2 regions of the Aquamicrobium ahrensii genome follow, and region 1 is predicted to be linked to the other one. Evidence: riboswitches for the same ligand, from Rfam matches in the RefSeq annotation. Region 1 holds a riboswitch; the other holds the start of a gene.
What was found. A riboswitch is a leader RNA that binds a small molecule or an ion and turns the genes downstream of it on or off. The one in region 1 is predicted to bind S-adenosylmethionine.
Positions count from the first base shown of each region.

Region 1 (3,405 bases):
AGCACAGCCGCAGGCTGGGCACAAGCCAAAAGCTTTAGGTCCAAAGTAGCGGAGAGGTTAACGCTGCGTCGGGCTGCGGAAATGCTTGGAGAGTTTGAGGCCCTGCGCCTGATAGTTGGAGCCGAGATCGGCGCCGTAGAGCGCTCTCGGGCGCTTGCGCATGTGCTCGTAGACCAGTCGGCCCACGGTCTGCCCGTGATCGAGGATGAAGGGGACCTCATGGCTGCGCACTTCCAGCACCGCGCGGCTGCCGGTGCCGCCTGCCGCCGAATGGCCGAAGCCGGGGTCGAAGAAGCCGGCGTAATGAACGCGGAATTCGCCCACCAGCGGGTCGAACGGGGTCATCTCGGCGGCGTGGAGAGGCGGCACATGCACCGCCTCACGGCTGACGAGAATGTAGAATTCGTCCGGGTCGAGCACCAGTTCGGCCGCGCCGCGATTGTAGAGGGGCTCCCAGAAGTCGAGCGCATCATGGGCGGCGCGGCGATCCACGTCGATGAGCCCCGTATGATGCTTGGCGCGATAGCCGATCAGCCCGCTGGCGTCGCCTTCCAGGTCGATGGACAGAGCGATGCCGCCGCCCGAAATATCCGGAGGGTCGGTGGCGACCAGCGTCTCGCCGCGATGAAGCGCGTGCAGCTCTTCTTCGGTAAGCAGGGCGTTGCCGGTGCGGAAGCGGATCTGCGACAGGCGCGAGCCGGTGCGAGCGACGATGGGGAAGGTGCGCGGGCTGACCTCCAGATAGAGCGGGCCATGATAGCCGGCGGCGATCTTGTCGAACTCGGCGCCGTGGTCGGTCATCACGCGGGTGAAGATGTCGAGCCGGCCGGTCGAACTCTTGGGGTTGGCTGAGGCGGAGATTTCCGCCGGCAGGGCCAGGCCTTCCAGCAGCGGCACGATGTAGACGCAGCCCGTTTCCAGTACGGCGCCCGCCGTGAGGTCGATCTCATGCAGTTGCAGTCGGTCGAGCTTTTCCGAAACGGAATGACCGGGACCGGGCAGGAAGGAGGCGCGCACCCGGAGCGCCTTTTCGCCGAGCCTCAGGTCGAGGCTTGCCGGCTGGATCTGGTCCGCGTCGAGCGCCCGTGGAGCGGTGAGCGCGCCGCTTTCGAACAGCGCTGCAATATCCTGATCGGGTAGAATGCCTGTCTGACGCAAGGTTACGCTCCCGGCCGGTGATCGGGCCATAATCGCAGATGTCTTAAACATACGGCCGATTGACGCAAGACGGAGCGAGGTTTAAAGGGGTGATTATCCCGTGGTGATTTGGCCGGTCGGCTTGCAGCCACGTTAAACAAGTCGCTAAAGGACCGTCGGGCTCATAAGCTGTCTGTACCGGTTGCGACTTTCGCGGCCGGTTTTTTGTTGTTTGGAAGAGAGCCATGACATCAGACAAGACACGCAGTTGGAGACCCCGCACCACGCTGGTTCATGGAGCGACGCTCCGGTCCCAGTTCGGCGAAGTGTCGGAATCGATTTTCCTGACGCAGGGCTATGTCTACGAGAACGCCGAGGCGGCCGAGGCCCGCTTCAAGGGTGAAGCGCCGGGCTTTATCTATTCGCGCTACGCCAATCCCACGGTCGATATGTTCGAAAAGCGCATGTGCGCGCTGGAAGGCGCGGAAGACGCCCGCGCCACGGCGTCGGGCATGGCGGCGGTCGCCAATGCGATCCTGTGCAGCCTCAAGGCGGGCGATCACATCGTCGCCGCCCGCGCCCTGTTTGGCTCCTGTCGCTGGGTCATCGATACGCTGGCCCCGCGCTACGGCATCGAATCCACGCTGGTGGACGGCAAGGACATCGCCAATTGGGAAAAGGCGGTGCGCCCCAACACGAAGCTGTTCTTCCTTGAAAGCCCCACCAATCCGACACTCGAAGTCATCGACATCGCCGCCGTTGCAGCGCTCGCCAATTCGATCGGCGCGCGGCTGGTGGTGGACAACGTCTTCGCCACGCCGCTGTTGCAGCGCCCGCTGGATCTCGGCGCGCATGTCGTGGTCTATTCCGCCACCAAGCATATCGACGGGCAGGGCCGCTGCCTTGGCGGCATCATCCTTTCCGACAAGGCGTGGATCGACGAGCATCTGCATGATTATTTCCGCCACACCGGCCCCTGCATGTCGCCGTTCAATGCGTGGACGCTGCTGAAGGGGCTGGAGACGCTGCCCGTGCGCGTCGACCAGCAGATGCGCTCAGCCGCCCGCATCGCCGATTTCCTGGCGCAGTCGCCGCAGATCGAGCGCGTCGTCTATCCCGGACGTCCCGACCATCCGCAGGCCGACGTCATCGCCCGGCAGATGTCCGGCGGCTCGACGCTTGTGTGCTTCGATGTGAAGGGCGGCAAGGCGGGGGCGTTCGCTTTCCAGAACGCGCTGGACATCGTGCTGATCTCCAACAATCTGGGCGACGCCAAGAGCCTGATCACCCATCCCGCAACCACCACGCACAAGAACCTCACCGAGGAAGCGCGGGCCGAGGGCGGCATCGGTCCCGGCACCTTGCGCCTCTCGGTCGGGCTTGAGGACACGGATGATCTGCTGGAGGACATCGGGCAGGCGCTGGCCGGGGTCGGCAAGGCTGCCTGATGGCGCGTGAAGGCGGCCGGTGCCGTTTCGGCTCCGGCTGCCGCGCGAGGCTTGACCGAACCGTTTTACGGGCCAATCCTGCCCGGGCAGGAGATGCCGATCATGTACAGCGCCACGACACGCGACATAGAGGTTCGGGTCAGGCCGTTCTATCTGGAGGAACGGTCGGACCCCGCAGGGAACCGCTATGTGTGGGGCTATCGGGTGACGATCTGGAACCATTCGAGCGAGTTCGTCCAGCTCATGTCGCGTCACTGGCGCATCACCGATGGAGCCGGACGTGTGGAGGAAGTGCGCGGCGCCGGCGTGGTCGGCGATCAGCCCGAGCTCGATCCGGGCGACAGCTACGAATATACATCCGGCTGCCCGCTCTCCACGCCATCCGGTTTCATGGCCGGCAGCTACACCATGCGCACGGCGACGGGGGAAACCTTCGACATCGAAATCCCGGCCTTCTCGCTCGATCTGCCTGATGAGCGCCGAACGGTGAACTGAGACAGGAAATGCAGGAGGCCGGCCCGGAACCGGACCGGCCTCTGTCGCAGGATCGTCAGTCGCCTGCCGGCAGAAACTCCGCCGGCTCGAATTCGTAGGCCTTCGAGCAGAACTGGCATTCGACGCGGATGCGGCCGGCCTCTATGCTGTCGCGAACTTCCTCGGCGGTGAAGCCGCGCAGCATGCCTTCGATCCGCTCCTGCGAGCAGGAGCAGCGGTCCGCCACCTGAACATTGTCGAAGACGCGCACGCCATGCTCATGGAACAGGCGATAGAGCAGGCGCTCCGCCCCTACGGTCGGATCGATCAGTTCGGCCGGCTCCAC
Region 1 is NZ_JBEPMN010000009.1:77,714-81,118, reverse strand. It holds gene ABID44_RS12665 (2'-deoxycytidine 5'-triphosphate deaminase) at 58-1,188, opposite strand; SAM riboswitch at 1,249-1,326, shown strand; gene ABID44_RS12660 (O-succinylhomoserine sulfhydrylase) at 1,383-2,585, shown strand; gene apaG (Co2+/Mg2+ efflux facilitator ApaG/CorD) at 2,688-3,080, shown strand; gene ABID44_RS12650 (Hsp33 family molecular chaperone) at 3,136-3,405, opposite strand, start outside.

Region 2 (3,405 bases), on a different contig from region 1:
ATGCTCGCCGTTCTCCGGAAAATGAACGAGAATGAAATTGGTGACGCTGGGCGTCACCCTGAGCCCAAGCGCGGTCAGTTCTGCGGTAAGCCAGGGCAGCCAGATCTCGTTGTGGGCTATCGAATGCTCGACGTGGGCGCGGTCGCGCACGGCGGCTGCGCCGGCGGCGATGGCCGTTGCGGTCACGTTGAAGGCGTCGCGCACGCGCTCGAGGGCGTCGATGATGTGGGCGGGCGCATACATCCAGCCTATGCGCGCGCCGCCGAGGCCATAAGCCTTTGAGAAGGTGCGGGTCATGACCACGTTTTCCGCTCCGGCCACCAGCTCGACGCCGGCTTCATAGTCGTTGCGGCGCACATATTCGGCATAGGCGGCGTCGAGCAGCAGCATGACGTTCCCGGGCAGGCCGGCGTGCAGGCGCTTTACCTCGTTGAAGGGAATGTAGGTGCCGGTGGGGTTGGCGGGATTGGCGAGGAACACCATGCGCGTCCTGTCCGTGACGCTGGCCAGGATCGCATCGACATCGACGCGCTCGTCCTTCTCCGGAGCCACGACCGGGGTTGCGCCCGCCGCCATGATGGCGATGCGATAGGCGAGGAAGCCATATTGCGGGTAGATCGCCTCGTCGCCGGGGGCGAGATAGATGCGCGACAGCAGCGCCAGCGCCTCGTCCGAGCCGTTGAAGCACATGAGGTTGGCCATATTCAGCCCGTGGGCCTCGGCAATCGCCTCGCGCAGGGGCGTGGACGAGCCGTCCGGGTAGAATTCCAGCCGGCCCGCCACCTCGCGCGCAGCCTCGATCGCCTTCGCAGAAGCGCCAAGCGGGTTTTCGTTGGCGGACAGCTTGTGCAGCTTCACGCCGGCGGGCGCTGCGCTTTTGCCCGGCACATAAGCCTCGATGTCCAGAATGCCGGCGCGGGGATGGGGACGAGACTGTTCTTGTGCCGTGGTCATGATTCGAAATCCATTGGAAGGCCGTAAATTTCCGGCGAGATGCACGGAAATACCCGCCGCAAACGGCAATGTCGAGGGTGAAGGCTTGGCGCAGAGCATTGACGCGAACGATACCCGGTCCTAGATAGAAATCCGTTCCGTGGTGATTTGGCCGGTCGGCTTGCAGCCACGTTAAAGAAGTCGCTAAAAAAGGCCGAGGCTGACAGCCATGTCGGGACCGGTCGCGATTTCGCCGCCGGTCTTTTGTTTTGGAGCTTGTCCGATGCCGATCAAGATCCCCGATCAGCTCCCTGCCCGCGAGGTGCTCGTACGCGAGGGCGTGTCGATCATGGACGAGCGCACGGCGCTCAGGCAGGATATCCGCCCCTTGCAGATCGGCCTGCTCAACCTGATGCCGAACAAGATCCGTACGGAGACGCAGTTCGCCCGCCTGCTCGGCGCTTCGCCTCTCCAGGTCGAGCTGACGCTGGTGCGGGTGGGCAACCACAAGGCCAAGAACACATCGGAGGAGCACCTGATCTCCTTCTACCAGACATGGGACGAGGTGCGGGACCGCAAGTTCGACGGCTTCATCATCACCGGCGCGCCGATCGAGCTGCTGCCCTTCGAAGAGGTCAATTACTGGAAAGAGCTGGAGCAGATCCTCGACTGGACGACCGGCAACGTCCATTCCTCCTTCTTCATCTGCTGGGGGGCGATGGCGGCCGCATGGCATTTCCACCGCATCCCGAAATACACGCTGGCGAAGAAGGCGTTCGGCGTCTATCGCCACCGCAACGATGCCCCGGCCTCACCCTACCTCGCCGGTTTCTCCGACGATTTCGCGGTGCCCGTATCGCGCTGGACGGAGGTGCGCAGCAGCGACATTCCGGCTGGCGTCGGCCTCGATCTGCTGATGGAATCGGATGTCACCGGTCCGTGCCTTTTGTCGGAGCCGGCCGGCAACCGGCTCTACATGTTCAACCATATCGAATATGATTCGACTTCGTTGAAAGAGGAATATGACCGGGACGTCGCCGCAGGCTCGGCCATCGAGGTGCCGCATGAATACTATCCCGACAACGATCCGTCCCGGCCGCCGCTTAACCGCTGGCGCTCGCATGCGCATCTGCTGTTCGGCAACTGGCTGAACCAGGTCTACCAGACCACCGAGTTCGATCTGGAGCAGGTCGGCCACCGGAGCTGACGGACCACGCCTGTTGATCTGGTGACGCCGAGCCAGCTCCTTTCGGGGCGGCCATCAGTCAGGTCTGCTTTGCGTCCGGCCTGGGGCGGGTCGGCTTGGCGCTGAAGCGCATGCCAAGGCTTGGCGCGCCCTGCGGCGACAGCACCGGCACGAAGACACGGCGGGAGGCGCGCTGCGCCACCGGTATGCCCTGATACAGGCGCTTCTGCGCTTCAACGGCGATGACGCCGGAGAAGATCGGCCACAGCCAGCGGCCGCCACGCTCGAACAGGCCGTGCAGGCGCATCACGAAGCGCCGGCGCGAGGGCGGGAAGAACAGCCCGTCCGACCATGCCGCCGGCGTGAAGTTCGCTTCCCTAAGAAGTTCGCCGAGTTGTCCGCGCGAATAGGGCCGGCCGGTGCCGAAGGGTGTGTGCTCGAAACGAGCCCACATGCCACGCCGGTTCGGCACGACGATGACGACGCGGCCGGCCGGCGACAATACCCGCCAGATCTCGTTCAGCGTCTCGCGCGGGTTTTCCGCATGTTCCAGCGAATGGACGAGCAGCATGCGATCGATGGAGGAATCCATCAGCGGCAGTTCCTCGTCGAACACCAGCGCGGTGGACGCCGGCCCGGTCGGGGGCCATATCACGGCCCCCTGCGTGGCCGGCATGAAGGCGAAGACGCGCTCGGCGTCCGAGCCGAACCGTTCCAGCCAGGGCAGCGCATAGCCCAGTCCCACCAGCCGCTCGTTCGGCACCGGCGCCCAGATCGACGACAGCGCCATGGTGATCGAGCGTTCGGCAAGGCGGCCGAGCGGCGAGGCATAGAAAGAGCGCAGGTCGACAATGTCGGAATGCATGGAAAGCCTGTCGTGCGAGTTGCCGCCAGACGGTAGCCCTTGTGCGGGGCGACTTCAACAAAGCCGCCAAACTCCGATGGGGTGACAGGCGGTGTCGCACGACCTATGTCTGAAGCTCAGGAGGAGTTTGCGCATGGCCATCGAGATCGAACAGTTCATGTGTCGGCAGGACAATTTCGGCGTGCTGCTGCGCGATTCCGGCACTGGCGAGGTGGCGCTGGTCGACGCGCCCGAGGAAGCGCCGATCCTCGCCGCCATCGAGCGCACCGGCTGGACGCCGTCGCGCCTGTTCGTCACCCACCATCATGGCGATCATGTCGCGGCCAATCTGGCGCTGAAGGAGCGCTTCCGGTTGCGCATCATCGGGCCGGAGGCCGAAAAGGACAGGATTCCCGGCATTGACGAGACGGTGGAAGACGGG
Region 2 is NZ_JBEPMN010000005.1:101,430-104,834, forward strand. It holds gene ABID44_RS08970 (pyridoxal phosphate-dependent aminotransferase) at 1-954, opposite strand, end outside; SAM riboswitch at 1,084-1,163, shown strand; gene ABID44_RS08975 (homoserine O-succinyltransferase) at 1,217-2,140, shown strand; gene ABID44_RS08980 (class I SAM-dependent methyltransferase) at 2,199-2,984, opposite strand; gene gloB (hydroxyacylglutathione hydrolase) at 3,118-3,405, shown strand, end outside.
Region 2: it holds a riboswitch for S-adenosylmethionine, as region 1 does, so the genes downstream of both, ABID44_RS08975 (homoserine O-succinyltransferase) here and ABID44_RS12660 (O-succinylhomoserine sulfhydrylase) in region 1, are expected to answer to the same signal.